Regions from separate parts of the Bacillus sp. D386 genome, predicted to be linked through region 2. Evidence: riboswitches for the same ligand, from Rfam matches in the RefSeq annotation. Region 2 holds a riboswitch; the other holds the start of a gene.
The links. Region 2 has a riboswitch for preQ1 ahead of FHY45_RS17620 (QueT transporter family protein). Riboswitches for the same ligand answer to the same signal wherever they lie in the genome.
Positions count from the first base shown of each region.

Region 1: it holds a riboswitch for preQ1, as region 2 does, so the genes downstream of both, queF (preQ(1) synthase) here and FHY45_RS17620 (QueT transporter family protein) in region 2, are expected to answer to the same signal.

Region 1 is NZ_VEMV01000003.1:358,800-365,974, forward strand. Features, by position in the region: gene FHY45_RS10565 (YhgE/Pip domain-containing protein) at 1-549, opposite strand, end outside; gene FHY45_RS10570 (TetR/AcrR family transcriptional regulator) at 679-1,263, shown strand; gene FHY45_RS10575 (metal-binding protein) at 1,480-1,959, shown strand; gene FHY45_RS10580 (hypothetical protein) at 2,396-2,638, shown strand; partial or broken gene FHY45_RS10585 (transposase) at 3,028-3,342, opposite strand; gene FHY45_RS10590 (NanQ anomerase/TabA/YiaL family protein) at 3,384-3,833, opposite strand; PreQ1 riboswitch class I at 4,188-4,234, shown strand; gene queF (preQ(1) synthase) at 4,360-4,860, shown strand; gene queC (7-cyano-7-deazaguanine synthase QueC) at 4,915-5,586, shown strand; gene FHY45_RS10605 (VUT family protein) at 5,586-6,125, shown strand; partial or broken gene FHY45_RS20935 (IS3 family transposase) at 6,176-6,336, shown strand; gene FHY45_RS10615 (hypothetical protein) at 6,401-7,111, opposite strand.
Region 2 is NZ_VEMV01000006.1:50,751-57,925, reverse strand. Features, by position in the region: gene FHY45_RS17635 (DUF368 domain-containing protein) at 1-505, shown strand, start outside; gene FHY45_RS17630 (hypothetical protein) at 687-1,394, shown strand; gene FHY45_RS17625 (ferritin-like domain-containing protein) at 1,476-1,910, opposite strand; gene FHY45_RS17620 (QueT transporter family protein) at 2,067-2,552, opposite strand; PreQ1 riboswitch class I at 2,560-2,604, opposite strand; gene FHY45_RS17615 (DoxX family membrane protein) at 2,772-3,302, opposite strand; gene nadE (ammonia-dependent NAD(+) synthetase) at 3,677-4,495, shown strand; gene FHY45_RS17605 (GTP-binding protein) at 4,824-7,175, shown strand, end outside.

The DNA.
Region 1 (7,175 bases), on a different contig from region 2:
AACGGCATTGAATACTTTTTCTTCAGAAACAATCGGATTCACAAGTACAGCTGCCTTGTTAGCCTCGATTTGTTGACCGTCCATTTGCGCAATAAAATTTGAAGAATATTGGTTGTTTAATTGGGTAATTAAAGCAGTTAAAGCAGTCTTAGCATAGTTCGCACCAGTTATGTTATAACCTTGGTTAATATATACCTGTAAAGTTGCTGGAGAGTTGTTAGTCAGCGCATTTTGCAATGTATCATTATAACCTTCAGGAATGACTAATGCAGCATAATACTGTTTATCATCAAATAAATCTTCAATATCTTCTTCTTTTTCATTTGTAAAAGCTAACATTGGTTCTTCGCCGTCAGTGCCTTTACTCATTTGTTCAACTGCCGATTTCACGGCATCTACATGTACGCCTTCATCATTTACTATAAGTGCAACTGGTAAATTTCTTACTTGTGGGTTACCTTGAGCAAATAAATTTAATGAGAATAACGCAATAATTAAAATTACTGCAATAGGAGCAGCCCAAGCTAATTTTTCTTTAAATAATCTCAATCAATTTCTTCCTTTCTTAATAAACAACATATTGTTCAGTAATATTTATTCATTTTATAATCAAGGTATAAACAGAAGCAATGAACAAAAGTGAACAGCTTGTTCATTTTTAGAAATAGAGGGATTTTTGTGAGTATTTATGAAGAAAAAAACCGTAAAACTAAACAACTAATTCAAATGTCATTTTTGCAAATTTTAGAGAATAAGCCGTTTGAACAAATTACGATCGGGGATATAACAAAAACCGCACAAATTAATCGAGGAACTTTTTATTTACACTATCAAGATAAATTCGATTTGCTTGATCAAATAGAACAACAATTGTTTAGAGATTTAGGAAATCATATTGACGAATTACAATCTCGCTACTCTTCCATACATACATTTGAAAATGGACAAGAGCAAATAGCTGCTTCTCTATTTAGTTCAATTAAAATGCATGCACCAATATTAAAAATTTTCTTAAGCGATCATGGTAGAGCAGGTTTTCATATTAGATTCAGGGATGCCTTTTCAGAAAAAGTACGTTTGAATTTAGAGAAAAATGATAGCATTAATGCAAGGTTAAAGGCCCCTATGGAATATTTTTTATCTTTTATCACATCTGCTTTTTTAGGATTAGTCGAACAATGGGTTCAAAATGGTTTAGACAAAACACCAGAAGAAATGACAGCTCTATATATTGATATTATTTCTTTTATTCAAAAGAAGTAATGCGACTTTTGAATCTGGGAAAATTCATTCTACAATTCTGAATCATGCCTAGATAAAAAACCAAAATTATTGGCTTTTTTGTTTTTTCGACGACGAACAGAAGAGCGAACACTTGTTTTGAGCGAAAATGTGTTCCCAGCTCTGATTATCCCCTATAATGGAAAACAATGGCTGGTTCAGGAGAACCGTCATAAAAGAACAAAACGGAGGATTAGGGTGGCAAACGGAAAAGCGCATAAGAAAATAAACCTAGTATTTTTAGCTATTGGAATTGGGGCCGTATTGATCAGTTCTCAACAATATGTGCATGGGATTTCCGTGATTATAGGATATCTCTTCGGCACTTATTGGATGAACCCTGATTTGGATATAAAAAGCAATCCGTATCGGAGGTGGGGATTCTTACGGTTCATGTGGATTCCCTACCAAAAATTTAAGCATCGCTCCATCTGGACACATGGGTATGTGATTGGAGATATCATCAGATATCTGTATGTGATGGCTTGGATCATGCTGGGAGCAGGAGCGATGAGTATCCTGACAGATGTGCCATATGAAATTTATATCAATCATTTAGAGGAATTCGTTATTCAACATAAGTTGTCTTTCTTATCCTTTATTGTCGGGAATATGCTTTCATCTACCGCACACATTTTGACCGACCATGCTTCAACCACTTTCAAAAAGGTCTTTTAGCCAAAATCCAAATCCCTTTTCTGCTAGGAGAAAAGGGATTTTTAGCATTTCAAGATGGCTTGTCGTTCGTCAAACTTCAATATGTTCTCTCAAATCGAAGCCATTTTAAATACTCTTCGTCTTAAAAATAGGCTGTTTTCGTAAAGATTGTTGCTTTATAAAAAAGGCTGGTTTATATCCATTTTATGGTACGGTTAGATTATAGTAGCTTATTGAACAAACGGGGCAGGTTAGCGAAAAAAGGACTTATATTATTTTTAAAGACATATATATAATAATGGTTTTACATACCACCGGGAAAATAAACGACATATATAAAGACATCAAGCTTGACCAAGGCATTATAATTAAGTTCAAGAAAGAATGTCCTCAAAGAGAATATATTTATACAAAATGGCTTGTAAGCTATTTTGTCGAACGATTAGGGGGTAATATGGTGAGTGAAATAGATAAACGCAACAGATTAAAGGAAGAGCCATTCAATTACCAAATAACGAAAAAAGGGACAGTGATCATCTATTACGAAGGCAAGCAAATCAAAATTGTAAAGGATGGGAAGGCTGCGCAACTTATAGAAAAATTAAATGCAGCAGAAGATATAATGGAAGTACAGCTTTTATTAGCTAAAATTACAGGGAACTTTAAACACGGCAACGAAAAAAACGGTAAAAATAAATAAACAAATTCATTCCTCGGAGATTTGGCTATAAAAGACGCTGCTAGAAATTTATAAATAAGGATCTTTTATATATCAATGTTGATTATACAAAGACAGGATGGCAGTGAAAGACGGGCGATTCCTGCCCGAGCAGTGGGACAGGTTAGATCCCAAATTATTAAACAGTGGCGTTCATCCTAGAAAGATTAATGCTTTTTTGTGGTTGAATATCTTGTTGAAGTAAAGGGGCAGGTTCGTATTATATAGTTCAGCCAGAACTTTCTGGTTGAACTTTTTTCATTTGAATTTAATCTATCAGTAGCCAGGGTAGAACGTAAGGGGCAGTGGGACAAATGATCCCGTCCGCTAAACTGTTCACCCCCTACTTGTAGAAATATGTTTGAGGCTGGTTCATCTCTACCTCCACGCTTCTTAGCCTTTCTATCAATTACTTCTCGGCCTTTGAAAGACTCTTTGAAAAAGGTCTCATCGCTTTCGAAAATTCCTTTTAAAGTTTGAAATCTCAATGAACGAAGGGCAAAAAGCACCTTATGTCGCCAGTAAAATGCGGTAGACAAATGGATTTTTAGTCTTTTGGCAATCTTCGGCAAGGTGTAACCCTCAACTATTAAATGAAAGAAAGTAGACCACTTTCCAAGATAACGAGTGCCAGATATAGGAGTGTTAGTTAGGTCGTTGAAAAACTTTCCGCAATCACGACAAAGATTAAGAGAGGCAAAATCATGAATTGATTTTGCCTCTTCCATTAATCACACAATACTTTTACTACTGCTTTTTTTACAGTTTGCGGTTGTTGCACACAAACACCTGGCATATGAGCATCTTGGGGCATAAACACAGCAAAACATCCTTCTTTCACGATAAGATGATTACCCTCGCCATTCAAGAACATAACATCATTTTCTTTTTGTTCCTCTACGACTTCTGTATCTTCCTTATTTGTATAAACCATTCTTTCCTCGCCTTTAATGACGTATTGGATATCCGTATATGAGTAATGAGCTTCCAGGCGACAGTCTTCAATGAGCTTTGTTTCATACTCTTGAATCATTACGAAGACCTTGTCATTTTCAATTTCATACTTTCCTACCGGCAAGGCTTGCAAATCATTTTCCATTAAAAAAGCGAAGGCTTTCTTTAATCTAGGATGCACTCCATCATATAATGGAGCATTTGATAACTGATCGATAATCATATATGTTTCCTCCGATACGTAATATAAGTATATAAAATAGTAACATAACCAGTAATAGCGATACAAGAACTTGTATACAAGTCTGGTTCGTATGATATGAAAAACCGAAGGAGAAAGAAATAATTGAGTTTGATTAATAAACCATCAAACCTTTAGATAATAGTCATCTGGCCATTTATTTGTGTAAAATTGCCAAAATACTTTTATCGTCTAACTTGTGTTTATCATTTTTAGCTCAGCTCCATATTTTATGAAACACCCGTGATTCAACTTACATCTGTTAACTTTTTTCCTTTTATAACCATTATCGGGTGTGATATGATAAGATGTAATTAAAATAATATCTGAAGATTTTCAGGAGAGGTTCATAGCGGATACCCTCTATAAAAAACTATGGATACATGTCATTCTCGCCATGTCCATATATTGGACGTGGCTTTTTTGACTTTCTAAGTAGTTATTTTTATAGAAAAAGAGTATGGCCCTCCTTGGAATGATTAGATATCTAATTCAAGGAGGGTTATTTATGTCTGGTCGACAACAAACAGAAGGATTAGAGGATTTAACGTTATTGGGAAATCAAAATGTGAAGTATGCATTTAATTATGCACCTGAAGTATTAGAGTCTGTAGATAATTTACATTCAGACCGTGATTACTTTGTTAAGTTTAATTGCCCTGAGTTTACAAGTCTTTGCCCAATTACGCAGCAACCGGATTTTGCGACCATGTATATTTCGTATATTCCAAATAAAAAAATTGTAGAAAGTAAGTCACTAAAATTATATTTATTTAGTTTCCGCAATCATGGAGACTTCCACGAAGACTGTGTCAATATCATTATGAATGACTTAATTAAACTGCTGGATCCTCGTTATATCGAGGTATGGGGCAAATTTACTCCACGCGGGGGTATATCAATCGACCCTTGGTGTAACTATGGCCGTGCAGGTACGAAATATGAAGAAATCGCAAATCATCGCTTAATGAATCACGATTTATATCCCGAAAAAATTGATAATCGCTAACTGAGTGTTACCACAATTCGTTAAAATCCTTTTATCTTGGGAGGGGGAAAGATCATGAAGCAAGAAAAAGCATTAGTCGTGTTTAGCGGCGGACAAGATAGTACGACATGCTTGTTCTGGGCAATGAAAAATTTTGGAGAGGTAGAGGTTGTGACATTTAATTATGGGCAACGACATGCATTAGAAATTGAATGTGCAAAACAAATCGCTAATGAATTAAACGTCCATCATCATATTTTAGATATGTCATTACTTAATCAACTTGCTCCGAATGCATTAACACGCGCTGATATTGAGGTGAAGGATGGTGCGGAAGGAGAGTTGCCATCAACGTTTGTACCGGGTCGCAATTTATTATTTTTATCTTTTGCAGGTGTATTAGCGAGACAAATTGGTGCAAAGCATATTATTACAGGTGTTTGTGAAACAGATTTTAGCGGATATCCAGATTGTCGTGATATTTTTATAAAATCATTTAATGTCACAATCAATTTATCAATGGAAGAAGCCTTTGTTATACACACACCTTTAATGTGGTTGAACAAAGCAGAAACATGGTCCTTAGCAGATGAATTAGGTGCATTTGATTTTGTGAAAGAAAAGACCTTAACGTGTTATCACGGTATTAAAGCGGACGGCTGTGGTGAATGTCCCGCTTGTAAGCTGCGTCTGCAAGGAATGCACACATATTTACATACCAAACAGCATATAGGAGGATCAATATGATACGCATTCTATTCTATTTAGTATCAATTGTAACGGCAAATGTACTGACAGCGCGCTTTGCTCCATTAGAATTTTGGATATTCATTATTCCAATGGGATCGTTCTTAATTGGTGCAACCTTTATCTTCCGTGATTTGGTTCAAAATAAACTTGGTCGTAAGAGGACCTATGGTTTTATTTTCTTAGCTTTAGTATTATCAGCAACTGCATCTTATTTATTAGGAGATACTCTAATTATCGTCGCAGCCTCTGCGCTATCATTCTTAATCGCAGAAACAACAGATACAGAAATTTATACACGTTTAAAACTTCCGATGGCTTGGCGTGTCTTTTATAGTGGAATGGTTGGTGGTTTATTAGATTCAGTTGTGTTCGTCATTGTAGGACTAAGCCCATTAGGAGCTGGATATATTCCTTGGTCAGCTGTACCAGCTGCAATTATTGGTCAGATTATCGTGAAAACGGTTATGCAAATGATTGGTGCATATCTATTAGGGCAAGGGTTGTCTTATAAAGAAAAATATCTGGCGAAAGTATAAAAAAGTACAATAAACAAAAAGAACTATCAAATGGCTTTTCCGATACGGTCAAGGGCTTATTGAAGTCCGAGCTTCTTTTTCTCCGGGAATTTAAGAGTTTGGAGTATTTTGAGAAAGAAATGGCGGACTATATCCATTATTACAATCACAAAAACAAATGAAGGCGAAATTAAAAGACCTGAGTCCAGTTGAATACAGAACTCAGGTCTTGAAGCAGCCTAATTATATATGTCTAAATTTCTTGAATCAGATCACAAGGGAACCGCTTTTATTTCTTAATGTTTACAGGAAATCACTTTTACACTTTTGACTTTTCCTTTTACCGCTTCTGGCAGATATTCATACGTTTCAAATGGCTTTGGTTGGCCTTTTTTCAAGCTGTCCGCATAGCCTGACAAGACTGCGACCATTTGGTTATTTTCATCTAGTAAAACGGCTGCATAGGATGCATCAAACTCTTCATCTGTCGAATTCACAAGTTTGCCTGTTACTGTGTACATTTTGTACTCATCTTCTTTTAATACAGGGTTTTCCACATTAACACCGACATATTCCTCAGATGCCTTGTCATACTCAGGCACGCAATACACTTTGGCGATGTTCTCTTGTTTGATAGGTTCTTCAATAAAGAGGGTATTCGAAATATAGGTTTTCTCCCCTGGATTGACAATGTGCGGGTAACTGCTTCCGCCCATTTGGGCACCTAATACATTTCCGTCTTTGTCTTCTGCCGCTAAGTCAGAAGAATACAACACTGCTGGGATGTTGCTGGTATTTTCCAGTTCGGCATAGTAGTAAATGGTCGTGTCATCACCGGTTTCGATATAATATTTTTCTTGGGTGAATTCCAAGTTGACTTCCTGCTGATCGTTTTCTTGAACGTTAGTGGTGGTAGAAGTTGTTTCATTGTTTGTGTCTTTTGTTGCGTTCGAACAAGCCGTCAACAACAACGCTCCAAACATAATAATGAAAAATCGCTTCATCACTGTTGTGCACTCCTTTGGTGAAATTAGGATCTTATTATAGCATGGAAGGGAGAGGTATTTTACT
Region 2 (7,175 bases):
TATAAGACAGGCAGAGGTGAAAAAACACTTTACAGGAAAGCATTTTGTGGTTGTCGTTTTGGTCGCGATCATGATGGCAGCACTAGGTTTCCTGAAGCCGAATGAATCTGTTGTTATATCTGATGTAACGCTTTTATCTGGGCTTGGATTATTCTTTTCCGGCTGGCTTGCAAGTATGGCTATGCTGCTTCCAGGTATTAGTGGCTCGTTTATATTATTGTTGCTCGGTGTTTATTCAACTGTTATTTCTGCTTTATCAGATTTAAACTTTACAATTATTATACTTGTAGGGGCTGGAGCAGTGGTTGGCTTTATTGTGAGCAGTAAAGCAATTAGCTTTTTACTGAGGGCATATCCACATATGACGTTTGCAGTCATAATGGGGTTGATTATTGGATCTATATTTGTAATCGTTCCTGGATTGCCAACAGGAATAGGTACTATACTGCTATGTTGTATAACTTTTGTGGCAGGTCTTTTGGTAACGAAAATTTTTACGAAGTAATAATTGACTAGAAAGTATAAGGATTGTCTCGGACAATCCTTTTTTATTTTGTTTCGACTGCACTGTTAAAACAATTATGTGGGATAGATAGGAAAAGGGCGTTTATGCTTAGAATATTAAGACATAAGCAAATGTATAGATTAACTACAATTTTACAATAAAAAGTATTGGAGGTTGAATCGTGCAAAAGGGACTGAGGTTTATATTTTTGGCATGTCTTATTATAGGAGTATCAGCATGTGGAAGCGAAAAAGAAGAGACGATAAATAAGGATAATAAAAAGAATCAAACTACAGAAGATGTAAGTACGGATAATAAAGAAGGTACCGAAGATAAAGAAACAAAAAATGGCGTGGCATCAAAAGGAGAAGAGCCATCTGTATCCTCTGAGGTGTATCAAGATCGATTTACTTCTGGCAATATGGGTGTGAAAAAGATACTATATGAAAATTTAAAAATGTATGACACTAAAAATATTGAGGACGTAATCATTACGTTAGAAGGTATACAGTATGCTGAGATAACCCCATCAGAGGAAACTAAATCAAAGTTCAAAAATTTAAATGAAAGAGACCGTATCATACTTACCATGAAAATAAAGCTTGTGAACAATTTCAAACAACCATTAATATTTAAATCCATTCGTTCTTTTTTAAGAGGGAACGATAATCAAATAACCTATCTGCCAGAAACAAATCTGGAGCCGAGCCAACAAGGAGAAATTGCTGCCGGAACATCTAGTGAAAAGCTTCATGTCTTTTTAATAGACAAGGATTTGTTCTTAATTACACGAAATTTAAAATTGGAGTTTGGGCCATTCCTAAACAGTGAAGGTAAAGATTTATTTAATGGTAAAAAGACAGAATTTGAAATCCCATTACCGAAGTAATAGCTATAAAAAGAACCGTAATTCTGCTTGTCAGAATCACGGTTCAATCCCTGTGTTAAACATGTTGCAGATTGTTAAGAATTAATCAAATCTGGAGTCACTAAGAATGCGGCCAATCTCTTCCATATGGCCTGTTTCATCGGAGATAAGATCTTCTAGTTTGACAACTAATTCAGTTAAGCCTAATTCCTCAGCTTGTTTCTTGCGTGTTTCGTAGCGATCTATTGTATCTTTTTCTGCCTGATAGGCAGATTCAAGCATTACCTTAACATCAGTGGTTTGTTTAACTTCTGCTGGTGTTACAGTTGGTGTTCCACCCAATGTACTGATTTTTTCTGCAAGATATAAAGCATGTCCCTGTTCATCGGCTATTTCACCTTCAAAGAAAGGTTTCAGTGTTTGTCTGTATAAACCAGAAACCATTGCCGCATAGCTAGAATACATGATTGATGCAGCATATTCGTTTGCTAGATCTTCATTTAAACCATCTATTAATTCTTTTAATTTTTTTTCCATTCTATAATCCACTCCTTCTATATTCTATAATTCAAATGTACCCTACTTTACTACATATTAAGCATTTTTTTTGTGGCAGGATTTTGAAATGTTCAGGGAATATTTTTACATAATAAAAAGCCTGATCCGATAAAGGACCAAGCTTGGATTATTAAGTCAGATTAATTTTGAGAAATTAATACGTTTATTGAGAGCATACATAATTGGAGCACCAATTGTCATGACTGCTAATTCTCCAGCTGCGGTTGTTGCCCATGCAAACCAGAAAGGAAGTTTCAAAACAATATTTAACTCTATAGCAATTAAGAACATGGTAAAAGTAAAAACGAATGTATTAATAGCCATCCTTGCCCAAATATTGCGGACAAATCGGAAGGTTAGAATGGTGATTGTTAATGCTAGTATGGATTGGCCAACACCAAATATTAAATCATATGCACCCATTGATGAGAAAAAGAGGTTAGAGATAAATACTCCTATCACAATCCCATACATGTATTTTTTATTAAATACAATCAAGTGATTGAACATTTCAGGTACTCGAAACTGAATGTTCGAAAATGCGATTGGCTGTACGATTATAGTGACAGCAATATATAAGGCTGCCAAAACTCCATTTACAGCAAGCGTTCTAATATTCATTTTTTTCTCTCCCTTAGTTTTTTATCGTGGGATGGTTACGAACCACGTTTAGTATTTCCGAAGACACCAAATAATCATAAGCATAATAAGATGCCTAGTCAACAAAGAATTGTAGTTGCATCATGTTCGAAACATCATCGTATAGTTATGATCGACTGGCATAAATCAATAAAAGACGCCGAGAGAAATCTCGGCGTCGTCTCTTATTTAATCGTTAGTTTAACGACTTGGAGTTAATTTTTTTGTATTGATTGGTTTTATGTCATCCTTTTTGAAGATAGTTTTACGAATCCAGGGAAGAACGTAATAGTCTCCACCGAATCGGCCGGCATTTGCACCTGCTACAAGAATAACCATTCCCAGTATGATGTAGAGCGGGTTAGTAGATACTGTTCCGCCAAATAAAAACATAAAATTCATTAATAATCCAAAGAAGGCAGCTGTAGTTGTTAAGACACCAAGCAGTAACCCAAGCCCAACTAGAAATTCTCCCCATGGAATTAAGATGTTGATTAACCCTACGTTAGGAATCGCAAATTTTTCAATGAATGAACCATAAATCGGATACAGTGCCCCTCCGTCTGGCCCAGTTACAGGATTAGCAACAATATTTCCAAGGAATCCGGATGCATCAAATGCTCCGCCTTTAATTTTCTCAAATCCATGAATCATCCATTCATAACCAAGATACAGTCTTATAATCAATAATAGTCCGGAGGCATATTTATTAGTTCGTAACCAATTCATCATTTTAAATCACTCCCATATGGATTTAACTGGCTCTAATCCGCGGTTTTTAGTTCCAGTAACTTTCTATACCTTATTTATATACCATATGCTTGATAATGTGGTGCATTATCCCTGTGTTTCTTTTTTTGTACAAAAATATGTGAACCTTTTAAGTTAATACTAAAAACAACTTTACAAACGTGATATTGTTCGTTCATTCACAAACTTTTACATAATGAACCAATTAGTGTTGTATTAGAATGAAAAATAACACTCTTAATTAAATGAGCTATTTAAAAATTTATATATAAGAGTAAAATATATTTAATGATAAAAGGTTAGAAAGAGAACATTTAAGGAAAATAATAGTATAGGTGTTTGAAGGAGGAATGGGAATGAGCTTACAATCAGTTATTATTGAAGCATTACATGTTAAACCGGAAATAAACCCTAAAGAAGAAATCAAAGACAGAGTTGGGTTCCTAAAAAGTTACTTAAAGAAGAGCGGAGCAAAAGGATTTGTTCTAGGAATCAGTGGCGGTCAGGATTCTACATTGGCAGGACGTCTGGCTCAGATGGCTGTGGAAGAACTGCGTGAGGAAGGGGTTGCGGCTAAATTTATTGCTGTCAGACTTCCATATGGAGTACAGCAAGATGAAGATGATGCTCAGCGTGCTCTGCAATTTATTAAACCAGATGAAAGTATTACTTTTAATGTCAAGTCTACTGTCGATGTCATTACAGATCAATACAAAGAAGCAACTAATGAAGCATTAACCGATTTTAATAAAGGGAATGTGAAAGCAAGGCTTCGTATGATTGCGCAATATGCCATTGGTGGACAAAATGGACTTCTGGTAATAGGTACAGACCATGCTGCTGAGGCAGTGACAGGTTTTTATACAAAATATGGAGACGGCGGAGCTGATGTTCTTCCTTTATCGGGTCTCTCTAAGCGCCAGGGCAGAGAATTGCTTAAAGAATTGGGAGCTGAGGAAAGACTTTATATGAAAGAGCCGACTGCCGATTTGCTGGATAATAAACCGCAGCAAGCTGATGAAACAGAGCTTGGCTTAAAATATGATACGATTGACGACTATTTGGAAGGCCGTAAAGTCGATGCTGAAGCTGCATTAAAAATTGAAAAACAATATTTAAAAACAGAACACAAACGTCAAATGCCTGCATCCATTCACGATAATTGGTGGAAATAACTAACCAAAAAGTAAGCCTGTGATTTTCATAATCATGGGCTTATTCTATTGTAAGGTGAAATGAATCGTGATTAAGATAACGATATACTGGTATAATTAATTGGAGAAAAATAAAAAACACGAATTGTTTTAGTTAATTTTCTGAGGGTATAGGATATAATCTATTAATATATTTATTTCAAATATGACAAATGTTCCATTTTGCTATCATATTGTATTGAAGATGAAACTTTACCGAAACCGTTTTGCAATCAAATTTTATTACACTATATAAGTTATAAACTATTCTATTGAACAAATTTGTGTGAGAGAACCAGGGAGGGGTCGTATGATGAATAATGAAAATAACTTGATTGAAAAGTCCTTATATAAAACCTTATTAACAAACGATAATGCGGCGAATCCGTTGCTTATAATAAGTGAAGAATTTTTGGCAGAACAACAAAAGGAATTGCCTGAGCTATCAACGCTTAGATTTGCTCAGGGAGAGCTTTATTTCCATTATAAAGACTATGAGACATCCATTTTTAAATGGGAAAAGGTTAGCAATGACCTGGCGCCTTGGGCTATAAAGAATATGGCGGATGCTTACTTTGCAATGGCTATGTATAAAAACGCTGAAGAGCTATATAAATCTATCGAATCAGACTCGATTATATTGAATACCGAAGTTGGATTGCAATTATTTGCTCTATATACGAAATTGGATAAAACTGAACTGGCTGATAAAACGATTAAAAAGGTAGTTAAGTTGAATCCAGATGACTCTCAAGTAACAGAAATAGCACGTTCATTCTTTGAAGAGCAACGTGATTGGAATAGTGCAGTTGAACTTGCAGTAAATGAATCCATCCGTACGGAGTCATTGCTTTGGTATGATGTTCTGCAGTCCTATATTGATCAGGGTGTAACGAAAAATATGGAACCTGGCTATTTTTACCAAGTATTACATAAACTCTATTCCATAGATAGCGGTCAATTTGAACAACTTGCAGTATCTCTTTGGAACAGCTATAAGGGCGAACCGGCATATTTGCAATGGGTTCAGGGATTTAATGATTTACTGCAGGATCTGGAACTTGTTCATCCCGAACCATGGTCAGATTTATCTTTCTTATTTAAAGAGGGTTACTTCGAGTTAATTAATGGACATAAATTATTAAAAACATTAAAGGGCTTATTACCAAGTTTATTACGTAACTGGATTCGCATAACAGATAGGAAGCATGCTCTTTTAGCTTCTTCTGCTATATTGGCATGGAACGATAATTTTCCTGGTATGATAGGTCAAATAGATATTGATCATGCAGAGAGAGTATTAATGCAGGCTGAAAATAACCGGAATGGCTTGGAGGATAGCGTTCGATTATTTGAGGAAATTGATCAATGGGCAAATCAAAATAATTTATCTGTCAGCGAAAGACAAAAATGGATTATTGATGAATTATTAGATGTAAATGTACAGCATATTATGATTGCCGGAACTAGCGGTAGCGGTAAATCTGCCTTAATTCATTCTATTTTAGGAGAAGAGTTATTTGATAAACCAACTTCATCGGCTATCATGTTTAAAAATGCCGAAGAAGAAAGCATAATGGAAGTGACAGACTCTTCGATTAATCCACTAAATTTAGAGGAACTTGAAGATAAGGTTTCAAACAGAAACTTTGTTGATAACAAGCCAAGTATCATTGAATACCATCTTCCGAGTCAATTCTTGGCCGAAAATCAAATAGCAATCATCGATACTCCCGGATTCAGTATTGCAAATAATAAAATCCAGGAAGTACGCCGTTATTTGAATATGGCAGATGGTCTTTTACTTGTATTAGATGTAAATGATCCATTTACAAACAAAGAACGCGAAATTGTTATGGCCCTTCATGAACAAGTGCCAGATCTGCCAATTCATTTCTTATTAAATAAAATGGATCTTGTTCACAATGATCAGGAGGCTATTCGTATAGTGGATGAAGCTTGGTCCAGAATCAGTCCTTACCTGCCAAATGCTACAATTTTTGCTCATTCTGCTCATTATAGAAGCAATAGGCAGCTTTCAGATTTTGCTGAATTTATTAAAATGAATCTAACAAGCAAATATAAGGAAAGCGCTCGTACTGCTAAGCTGCTTCACTTTGTACGTGAGACTATATCAAGCTTGCTGGACCAACGATTGGAAAGGGAAGAAAGCTTGATTGAATCCATTCATTGGAATGAGGACCTTTTAGCAAAACTAAATGGTGCGAAGAATCAGATGGAGGATTTGGAGAAAGAAAAAGCAGTATTGTTGCGTAAGACGTTTAAACAAAGGAAGGAAGCCATTCGCCTTGATGTGGAGGCGGCGGTACCTAAAATTCTCCGAGCCAGCAAAGATTTAATTACAGAGGACAGTGATTTCCGCAAGATTCATATAGACTTAAATGAGAAAATGAATGTACGGATTCAGGAATACCTGGAGAATACGATTTTGCCTAAGTATTTTTATTCCTTAAAGGATTGGATTACCGAAGCGGAAGTAGAGTTAAAAGAGAGTCAGGCTTATTTAAAAGAAATGGCTGAAGGCTTCAATGCCATTTATCAGGAAGAACGAATGAAAATGGAATGTGATTTCAGAGTGCTGGATGACTGGCGCAGGGATGCAAACCGAATGACGAGCGGTGTACAAATGGAGACCATTAAT